One region of the Paenibacillus sp. S28 genome, then DNA from elsewhere that is predicted to be linked to it. Evidence: riboswitches for the same ligand, from Rfam matches in the RefSeq annotation. Region 1 holds a riboswitch; the other holds the start of a gene.
The links. Region 1 has a riboswitch for FMN ahead of IAE55_RS21675 (DMT family transporter). Riboswitches for the same ligand answer to the same signal wherever they lie in the genome.

Region 2: it holds a riboswitch for FMN, as region 1 does, so the genes downstream of both, ribD (bifunctional diaminohydroxyphosphoribosylaminopyrimidine deaminase/5-amino-6-(5-phosphoribosylamino)uracil reductase RibD) here and IAE55_RS21675 (DMT family transporter) in region 1, are expected to answer to the same signal.

Annotation. Positions count from the first base shown of each region.
Region 1 covers NZ_JACVTM010000009.1:184,640-189,658, reverse strand. The annotation lists gene IAE55_RS21685 (DUF6359 domain-containing protein) at 1-240, shown strand, start outside; gene IAE55_RS21680 (S-layer homology domain-containing protein) at 456-1,565, shown strand; FMN riboswitch at 1,793-1,954, shown strand; gene IAE55_RS21675 (DMT family transporter) at 2,082-3,038, shown strand; gene IAE55_RS21670 (ABC transporter substrate-binding protein) at 3,486-5,019, shown strand, end outside.
Region 2 covers NZ_JACVTM010000002.1:578,684-583,702, reverse strand. The annotation lists gene ribH (6,7-dimethyl-8-ribityllumazine synthase) at 1-117, opposite strand, end outside; gene IAE55_RS07140 (bifunctional 3,4-dihydroxy-2-butanone-4-phosphate synthase/GTP cyclohydrolase II) at 138-1,379, opposite strand; gene IAE55_RS07135 (riboflavin synthase) at 1,436-2,101, opposite strand; gene ribD (bifunctional diaminohydroxyphosphoribosylaminopyrimidine deaminase/5-amino-6-(5-phosphoribosylamino)uracil reductase RibD) at 2,205-3,314, opposite strand; FMN riboswitch at 3,729-3,901, opposite strand; gene IAE55_RS07125 (peptidylprolyl isomerase) at 4,086-4,517, opposite strand; gene lysA (diaminopimelate decarboxylase) at 4,742-5,019, opposite strand, start outside.

The sequences.
Region 1 (5,019 bases):
GCGGCTGCACTCGGCGGTGCCGTAACCACCTTCCAGAAAAAGCTGATCACGCTGGTACCTGGTGCGGTGCAGATTACGGTGCAGGATTTGTCCATCCTCGCCAAGTACTACGGCATTCAGTCGACGGACCCGAACTGGAGCCGCGTTGCTTCGGCGGACCTGTTCAGCGAAGGCGAAATTTCGATCCGTTCGCTGGCTGCGGTAGCGCAGATGATCATTGGCAGCTGGTACGCGAAGTAATGGGATAGAGAACCGGATGGTCCTCAAGCCCGGCTCATACGCAGTACCATGTCTCGCATGATTCATGTGGGGATTGGGACCGTTTAGGGATGGATATCATCCATGGATATGGTCGTATGGAACATTAGAAATCGACTGCTTAGAAAAGGATACAATCGCAGGAGCGGTGCAGGCTGCTCCTGCGATTTTCAATTCATGGAAAGAGGGCTGGACGTATGCCACGAAAACAATCTACCCGCTATGCCGCATGGGCCGTAGCCATTTGTGTCGGACTCATCGGATCAGGAAACCCCGCAAACGCTGCGGTTTCAGAAGTACGAACGGCTGGCAGCTCTCCGGTTGCGGCGGCCTCCTCAACTATTGCGGCAAACACCGCCGCGGCGGAAGCACCTTCCTTGTCACTGGGGGTAACCACCAATGGCTCCAAGGTGACGGTCACGGTGACCGGCGAGCAGCTAAAGGACTTGTATGCGTATGAGCTGACGCTCAGCTTTGACCCGGCGAAGCTGGCTTTCCGCACCGCTTCCTCGGGGACATCCGGCTTTTCGGTCGAACCGATTGTCAAAAACAACGAAATCCGTCTGGCCCACACCAAAGTAGGAAAAACAGCCGGAGACAGCGGCAAGCTCCAGCTCGCCGCCATTGAGTTTACGGCGCTGCAGGCGGCTACGTCCCGAGTGGTCGTGGAGAGCGCCAAATTGGTGGATTCCGCTCTCCGCTCATCCGAGATGTCCGTCAAGCCGGAAATCACGGTCCGGCCGGGCAAAGCGGAAGGAACGCCGGGCACTTTCCGGGATATCAGCGGCCATTGGGCGGAGCAGCCAATTCTGAACGCGGTCCAGCAGGGATGGGTCAGCGGATATCCCGACGCCACGTTTCAGCCGGGCAAGGAAGTGACCCGGGCGGAGTTCGCCAGCATGATGATGCGTGCGGTCTCCATGGGTCAGACGGCCGGCTCGCAGGCGCTGGCTTTTTCCGATGCGAAGAAAATTCCGGCCTGGGCACTGTCTTCTGTCCAGGATGCGGTGTCGCACGGCATCATGAACGGTTATGCCGACGGAACGTTTGGGCCAGGCCGGCTCATTACCCGGGCCGAAATGGCGGCGATGACCGTCAGGGCGCTCGGTACCGGAACACCGGGAGGTGCGGGAAGTTTGAGTTTTGCCGACCGCAGTCAAATTCCGGCCTGGGCCAAGCCGTATATCGCATCAGCGGTGGAGAAAGGAATCATGCACGGAAGAGCAGGCAGCCTGTTCGCCCCGAACGCGCACGCAACGCGGGCTGAAGCGGTGGCCGTGATCCTGTCGGTGCTTGAGCAGCGATAAGTGCTGCTGCAAGTCCGTTCAGTGCTTGCTGCAGGCTCATCAATGCCAAATGTCTGTCATTTTAAATGGCTGCTGATATACCGAAAAATGTCCTTTTCCAGCCCCATATCCAAATTATTAATCCATGGAAATAAAAAGCTATTAAAAAACTGAAACACTTTTGGATACATTTATGCTATAATGATGAAAACAATGTAAGTTGCATGAAAAAATAAAAATAAATGAATATGGATCTTCGGGGTAAGGTGAAATTCCTGACCGGCGGTGAGCGTCTCTTCTTGTGGTGAAGACGGCGTCAAGCCCGCGACTCGCAGCCTTAGCAGTAAGGCGGCGACTGACCTGGTGGAAATCCAGGGCCGACGGTAAAGTCCGGATGGGAGAAGATCAAAGAATAGGCGTGTGCGAAATTTTGACATTTCCGCAAGCTTATTTGATCAACCCCCGATGTGTCGATTGATGTCGATCTCGGGGGTTTTCCAATGTTGACTCCGTATTCAGGGATAGGGGAACTGGAGTATGGAAAATGTAAGCAGCAACATCAAGGTCCGGCCCGCGGCAAGCGGGAAGGCCGAACGCAGCAAATCCGGCTTTTGGCTGGTCGTGCTGGGTGCAGCATTGTGGGGAGCGGATCCGCTGTTCCGAATCATTTTGCTCAAAGAACATATGACGGCAACGCAGATCGTGCTCATCGAGCATATTTTGCTGGTGCTGTTCGTCGCACCAATGCTGTGGAAACATCGGAGCGAGTTGAAAGGCCTGAAACTGCGCCATATCGGCGCGCTGCTCTTCCTGTCGTGGGGCGGCTCGGCGATTGCAACCATACTGTTTACGCAGGGTCTGTCTTCCGGGAACTTGAACGCGGTCGTTCTGCTGCAGAAGCTGCAGCCGATCTTCGCCATTCTTATGGCCAAACTGCTGCTGCGTGAGAAGCTTCCGAAGCATTTCACCTGGCTGTTCATCGTGGCGCTGGCCGGAACGTATTTGCTGACCTTCGGCTTCACGTTTCCGTTTGGGCATGTAAATGATTTCGTCAAGGTCGGCAGCTTGTTCTCGCTGGGTGCCGCGGCACTGTGGGGCGGTTCCACAGTCATGGGTCGTCTGATGGTCGGAAAAATGGAGTATGAGACGGTGACTTCGCTGCGTTTCATCCTGGCGCTGCCTTTGCTGATCGGGATTACCATCAATCAGGGAGATCCTTGGCAGGTGCATACCGATGGGGGAACGCTGGCTGCGGTGTCGATCAACATGCTGGGGCAGGCGCTTCTTCCGGGGCTGTTCAGCTTGATGGTGTACTATAAAGGGCTGACGACGACGAAAGCATCGGTCGCCACGCTGGCGGAACTGAGCTTCCCGATGGTGAGCGTGCTGATCAACTGGATCGTATTTCATCAGGCTGTGACGCTGACGCAGGCATTCGGATTTATCCTGATCTGGGCGGCGCTGTTCGCGATTTCCCGCAGGAGCGCGGCTTAAAGCTTACAGGTCAGTTTAGGATTTGAAGACGCAATTTTATATAGGTTTGAAAAGCGGTTCCTGCTGGTGGCAGGGGCCGTTTTTTGTTTGGAAGGGAAGGGCAATCGTGCGAAGGATTTCAGTAACTTTTTTTCAGCACATTTAAAAAATAAATCAGTCATCATTTCCAAGCGATCCCTCATACATTTTACGGAAAGCGCTTGCAGAACGCGTTTTAGCCGCATGAGTCCGTCAGCCCGCTCCGTACTTTTTCGTGAAGGGGTATGCGGTTTCCTCGGAATGAAGAGGTTTGGCTTCTTCGGATCTATGGGGCACGAACCTTTCGATCTGAAGACGTGAAATCTGCATCACGCTTGCATGTATATAAAATGAGCTAAAGGCGAAGTGCTGTCCCTGTCTTTAGTTCAATTTATGTAGATGTGAATTGGAGGAAATGGGGGAGTTTACATGAAGCTGAAAATAGCTTCCAAGCCGCTCATGGCCCTTTTCGTGGCGGCGACCGTGATGATCGCGGGCTGCCAGACCGTGCAGCCGCCTTCCGCAACGGGAACGACAACGCCGCCGGCGCAAGGGGAAAACAAGCCGGCCGATCAGGGAGAAAAAGCAACGGAGCCCGCGACGACCGAGCCCGCGGCGAACCAGCCGGCAACGAGCGGAGACGCCAAAGAAACGCCGAGAAATGAAACCCTCTACATTAACGGAATTCAATGGGGGCCGCCATCCAACTTCAACCTGCTGAGCGGCAATCCGGCCTTCCCGATCAACTATGGTAACTCGAGGGAGCTGGTCTACGAGACGCTGTTTATGATCAATCAGCTGGACGGCAAGCTGGAGCCGCTGCTCGGCACCAAATACGAGTGGACTGACGACATGACATTGCATATCGAGCTGAATAAGGACGCCAAATGGAGCGACGGCCAGCCGTTTACGTCCGATGACGTCGTGTACACCTACCAGCTCGGTAAAAAATACGACATCAACTGGAGCAACTATTGGGCGTACATCGCGGATGTCGCAGCGGACGGTCCGAATGCGGTCAAGATCACGCTGAACAAAGACAATCCGAACCGTCTGACGGTGCTCGACAGCATCGAGCTGATTCCGATGATGCCCAAGCATATCTGGGAAGAAATCGAGAAGAAGTCGAACAACGATCTGGCGACGATTCGCAAGGAAGTCAACGCCAATCCGGTAGCCACCGGCCCTTACAAAATCTACTTCTACAACGACCAGAAAATCACGATTGTGCGCGACGACAATTACTGGGGCAAGTCGCTCTTCGGCAAGCTGCCTGCTCCGAAATATATTACGCACGTCATCTACAAGGATAACGCCGCCGGCGATTTGGCCTTCAAGAGCGGACAGGTGGACGTCTCCCAGCAGTTCATCCCGCAGGTATGGAACATGTGGAAGAACGGCGCTCCGATCAAGACCTATCTGAAAGACGCACCTTATTATGTACCGGGCTCCATGCCGTCGATCTTCTTTAATTTCTCGAAAAAAGGGCTGGATAACCCGGACGTCCGCCGCGCGATCGCGATGAGCATCGACTACAAGAAAATTTCCGACCTCGCGATGAGCGGCTACTCGGCCGCGATGCAGCCGTCCTTGACGTTGAACACGGACGCAGAGTCCAAATACGTCGATCAGGCAGCGATCAAATCGCTGCAGTGGACGACCGACGTCAAGGCGGCCAACGAGCTGCTCGACAGCATCGGCGCCAAAAAAGGCAAGGACGGCATCCGCGTGCTGAACGGCACCCGCCTCGGGCCATTTGAAGTGGAATGCCCGTACGGCTGGTCCGACTGGAATGCGGCGCTGGAGATCGTGGCCCAGAGCGCCAAAGCGATCGGCATCGAAATCCGTACGAAGTTCCCGGAAGCGCCGGTATGGACGAACGACCTGCAAACCGGTAAGTTCGACATCATCATGAACACGCCTGCGGGCGGCGTCAATCCGAGCCAGCCGTGGAGCAGAGCGC
Region 2 (5,019 bases), on a different contig from region 1:
AAGGCCGTCAAGTGCGCCGCCCAGCAGCTTGCTGGTGATGAACTCATTGAATCTTCCTACCACGATGCCGTATTTTAATCCTTCGGATACCAAGTTTCCTTCATAAATATGTGCCATGCTTTATCAGCCTCCTGTAATTATTCGGTAGTCGTCGTCAATGAATCGGGCTGCTCAAATTTCAGCATGTGCCCCAGCTTCATTTGCTTCGTATGCAAGTAGTTCTCGTTGTCCTTATTGGCCTGCATTTGGATCGGCACGCGCTCGACGATTTCCAGCCCGTAGCCTTCCAGGCCTTTGATTTTGCGCGGATTGTTCGTCAGCAGCCGAATTTGGCGAATGCCGAGATCCTTCAATATTTGAGCTCCAATGCCGTAATCGCGAAGATCCGCTGGGAATCCAAGCTTCAGGTTGGCATCGACCGTATCAAGGCCCTCTTCCTGGAGCTTATAGGCTCTCAGCTTGTTAAGGAGCCCGATACCGCGTCCCTCCTGGCGCATGTACAGCAGCACGCCGCGGCCTTCTTCGTTGATCTGCCGGAGTGCGGCTTCAAACTGCGGGCCGCAATCGCAGCGATGGGAATGGAACACATCCCCTGTCAGGCATTCGGAATGGACGCGGGTGAGCACCGGCTCCCCGGATGCGATGTCCCCTTTGACGAGCGCCAAATGTTCTTTATTGTCCACCGCATTCGTGTAGGCGACTACCTGGAACTCGCCGAAGTCCGTCGGCATCCGCACCGATACCTCGCGAGTAACGAGCTTTTCCTTATTGTTGCGGTACTGGATCAAATCCTTGATGCTGATCAGCTTGAGGCCATGTTTCTTGGCGATTTGCGCGAGGTCCGGCAGCCGTGCCATCGTCCCGTCCTCTTTGATGATCTCGCAGATCACTCCGGCCGGGAACGATCCGCTGAGACGGGCGAGATCCACCGCCGCTTCGGTATGGCCGGCGCGTCGGAGCACGCCGCCGGTTTTGGCAATCAGCGGAAACATGTGGCCGGGGCGCCGGAAATCTGCTGCAGTCGCTTCCGGGTCGGCCAGCGCTTTGGCGGTCAGGGACCGCTCATAGGCGGAGATGCCCGTAGTCGTCTCCTTGTGGTCGATGGAGACGGTAAAAGCCGTGCCGTGATGGTCCGTATTGTTCGATACCATCGGCTTCAGGCCGAGCTCTGCGGCTCTTTCCTCGGTAATCGGCATGCAGACCAGTCCGCGTCCTTCCGTGATCATGAAGTTGATGACTTCAGGCGTTGCCTGATCCGCTAAGGCGATAAAATCTCCTTCGTTCTCGCGGTCCTCGTCGTCTACGACGATAACGACCTTGCCTGCCGACAAGTCAGACACCGCATCTTCAATGCGGTCAAACACAAAATCCTCCTCCATGGGTTTCCCTCCTATTCCTGCATGGGCATATTGGCCTGTCTGTCCTCTTGCCTGCCTCATGCAAATCCGTGTTGTGCTAGCAGCTCCAGGCTGATTCCTGAAGGTTCAGGACGCCCATTCCCTTCCCCTGTTCGGTAGTGAAGCAAATGGTCCACATATTTTCCGAGAATGTCGCATTCCAGATTCAGGGCACTTCCAGGCTTTCTGTCTGCCAGACTCGTCTCCGCAAGCGTATGTGGGATAATGGAAACGGTGAATGTTGTGGCGCTCGTCTTGACCACCGTCAAGCTGATGCCGTCCAGGGTAATAGATCCTTGCGGGATGATATAGCGGAGCAGAGCTGTATCTTCCGGCTCCACTTCGATCAACACCGCATTCTGATCCCGGTCCATCGCCCGGATCGTCCCTGTCCCGTCGGCATGTCCCTGCACGATATGTCCGCCGAAGCGGGCGCCCACCTGCATGGCGCGCTCCAAATTCACCCGGCTTCCAGCCCCCAGCGATTTCAAAGTGGAATGGCGGTACGTTTGCGGCATGACGTCCACCGCGAACGAACGGGCTCCAATCTCGACAGCCGTGAGGCAGACGCCATTGACCGAGACGCTGTCCCCGATTTTGAGATCGCCCATAATCCGGGAGGCCTCGATATGGAGGATCATCGCTTCCCCTTTGCTGGAGACGCCCCGCATGACGCCGACCTCTTCAACCAAACCGGTAAACATCGCAACCGCTCCTTTCTGTCCTGTAAAGAAGTATTTCATACGATTCATATCGTTAACCGTGTGCAGCTCATTAAATAGTTAAGTATCGTTTTTCCGGATCATGTCATGCCGGCCAAACCGGCTTTCCGCTGATGCAGACGTTATCCCCGAGCACTTCGGTCTCTACGTCTTCTAGCCGGACGGCGTCCGCCATCTTGTCGGCTCCTCGCAGCGAGAAGTTGACGGGGGCCGCCGTGCCTCCAACGATTTTCGGTGCGAAATAGAGTACGATCCGGTCGATCAGCCGGGCCTCCAGCAAGGCACCGTTCAGCCGACCGCCGCCTTCCACCAGAATCGAGCCGATCTCACGTTTGCCCAGCTCCTGCATCGCCAGGCGAAGATCGACCTGCGGGCCCGATCCGCAGCGGATCGTTTCTACGCCGAACTCCTTAAGGGCATCCGCCTTATCCAGATCGGCGCGTTCCGTCGTCAAAATGACGGTCGGCGCAGCTCCATCCTGAACCACCTTCGACTCAAGCGGAATCCGCAGCAAGGAATCGACGACGATCCGTACAGGATTCAGACCGATGGCGCCCTGCAGCCGGGTAGTCAGCTGCGGATTGTCCGCGATCACTGTATTTACGCCAACCATAATCCCTTGATGGCGGTGGCGGAGCGTATGAACCTGCTCCCGGGCCGCTTCGTTCGTGATCCATTTACTGTCTCCCGATTCGGCTGCGATGCGCCCGTCCAGCGTGCTTGCTGTCTTGACCGTCACATAGGGAAGCCCGGTCGTAATATACTTGATAAACTTTTCGTTCAAGCGGCGGGACCTGTCACCGAGCAGCCCAACTTCCACCTCAATCCCGCTGCGGCGGAGCAGCTCAATTCCTCTGCCCGCCACCTGGGGGTTGGGATCTTCGCAGGCCACGACGACCCGCTTCACCTTCTCGCGTATAAGGCGTTCGCTGCAGGGCGGCGTTTTTCCGTAATGGCTGCAGGGCTCCAGCGTTACATAGACCGTACTCCCTTCCGCACGGTCACCCGCCATATTCAGCGCATGGACTTCCGCATGGGCGGTTCCCCGCTGCAAATGCGTGCCAAGCCCAACCATAGCCCCGTCTTTAACGACGACGCAGCCAACAACCGGATTGATCCCGGTCTGACCCTGTGCCCGCTCCGCCATATCGAGCGCAAGCGCCATATAGAATTCATCGTTGATGATGCCGTCCATTCATCTCCCCCCTTGTTCGTAATCGGGACATCCCCTCAAAGCTAAGTCTCGGCTTCGGGCGCTTTGCAGATACTTCACAAGTTGTAAATTCCATGGTAAATAACCTTACCATGTGCATCTTTAGCTCCGCGCTGTTCAAACCGGTACTCTCCGGGGATGCCCAGGTCTTTGTAAAAAAGCAAAAAGCCCCGGGATGGCTTAAACCATCCTCGGGGCTGTGAGAGACAAGTCTGATACACTCCAATAAGGCTGCAGAATCCCAAAATTCAGGATCAGCCAAATAAGTCATCGGTAGCGTAAAGTCGTCAACAAACAGAAGCCATCCCTCCAGGGACAACCTTCTACTATGTGAAAACAACCACGTACACGTGACATCTTATTGGACAGCTGCACTCCGAACTGAAGTGCACGCTTTCTCTCCTTCTCCCATCCAGACTATACTGTCGGTCCCGGATTTGCACCAGGTCCACCGTACGCTCAGCGTCAAACGAAGCGTCCGGGTCACGGACTGAGACGGGCGCCAGAACTGATCTGCCTGCCGCGTCATCACCGCCGGTAGGGAATTTCACCCTGCCCCGAAGGATATAACCAATATCAATATGCAATTGCCAGATGGAATGGCTGCCTAGTGGGAGCCCCATCTATACTAGGAAATGTTAACACTGCCTCGGCAAAAAATCAATACGCCTCTTTTCCCAGCCCTGAACAAAAAGCCGCTTGTCCCTTTTGGAAACAGGGAAAGCGGCTGATAAATCGTGCGCGACTCGCAGATTAAGCTTCGTATACTTCGACCGTCTTCATCACGTCGCGGCCTTGGAACGCGTCGACGTATTCCATACCCTTCGTCACTTTGCCGAATACGGTATGTTGTCCGTCGAGATGCGGCTGCGGTTGGTAGCAGATATAGAACTGGCTTCCGCCTGTGTTGCGGCCGGCATGTGCCATCGCCAGCGATCCGCGCTCGTGTTTGTTCGGGTTGATCTCGCAGTTGATTGTGTAGCCTGGGCCACCGGTACCGGTGCCGTTCGGGCAACCGCCCTGCGCAACGAATCCCGGAATGACGCGGTGGAACACCAGACCGTTGTAGAAACCGGAGTTTGCCAATTTTTCAAAGTTCGCCACCGTGTTCGGAGCGTCTTTTTCAAACAGATCGAGCAGCACTTCGCCGCCGTTTTCAAGAGTGATTTTTGCTTGCTTGGCCATTATGTCAATGACTCCTTTCATGTCTTTCCTGAGTGTTAACAGACATCTTCTAGTTTACTATGAAATCCCGGGCGAAGCAAAATAATTCCGCATTTCTCCTCGTTCTATAAACGCGCAAAAGGACCCCTCTGCATTCCCCAATACAGAGATGATCCTTTATACTGCGCACCAATTCACTTACCAGAGGCGCTGGCGAACAGCGCCTGTCCCCTTAATGCATCTCCTTACTTAAGCACAGCCTGCTTTGCGATCCGCTCAGGAATGACATCGTGGCCGATGATATCCTGAAGGCTCTCGCGGCGAACAACCAGGTCGCTTTGACCTTGGTTCACGAACACGACCGCCGGTTTGCGAATCCGGTTGTAGTTGCTCGCCATGGAATAGTTGTAGGCCCCTGTGCACGAAACGGCGAGCAGGTCACCGTTATTGACTTTCGGAAGCTCTGCATCCCATATCAACATGTCGCCGCTCTCGCAGCATTTGCCCGCAATGGACACGGTTT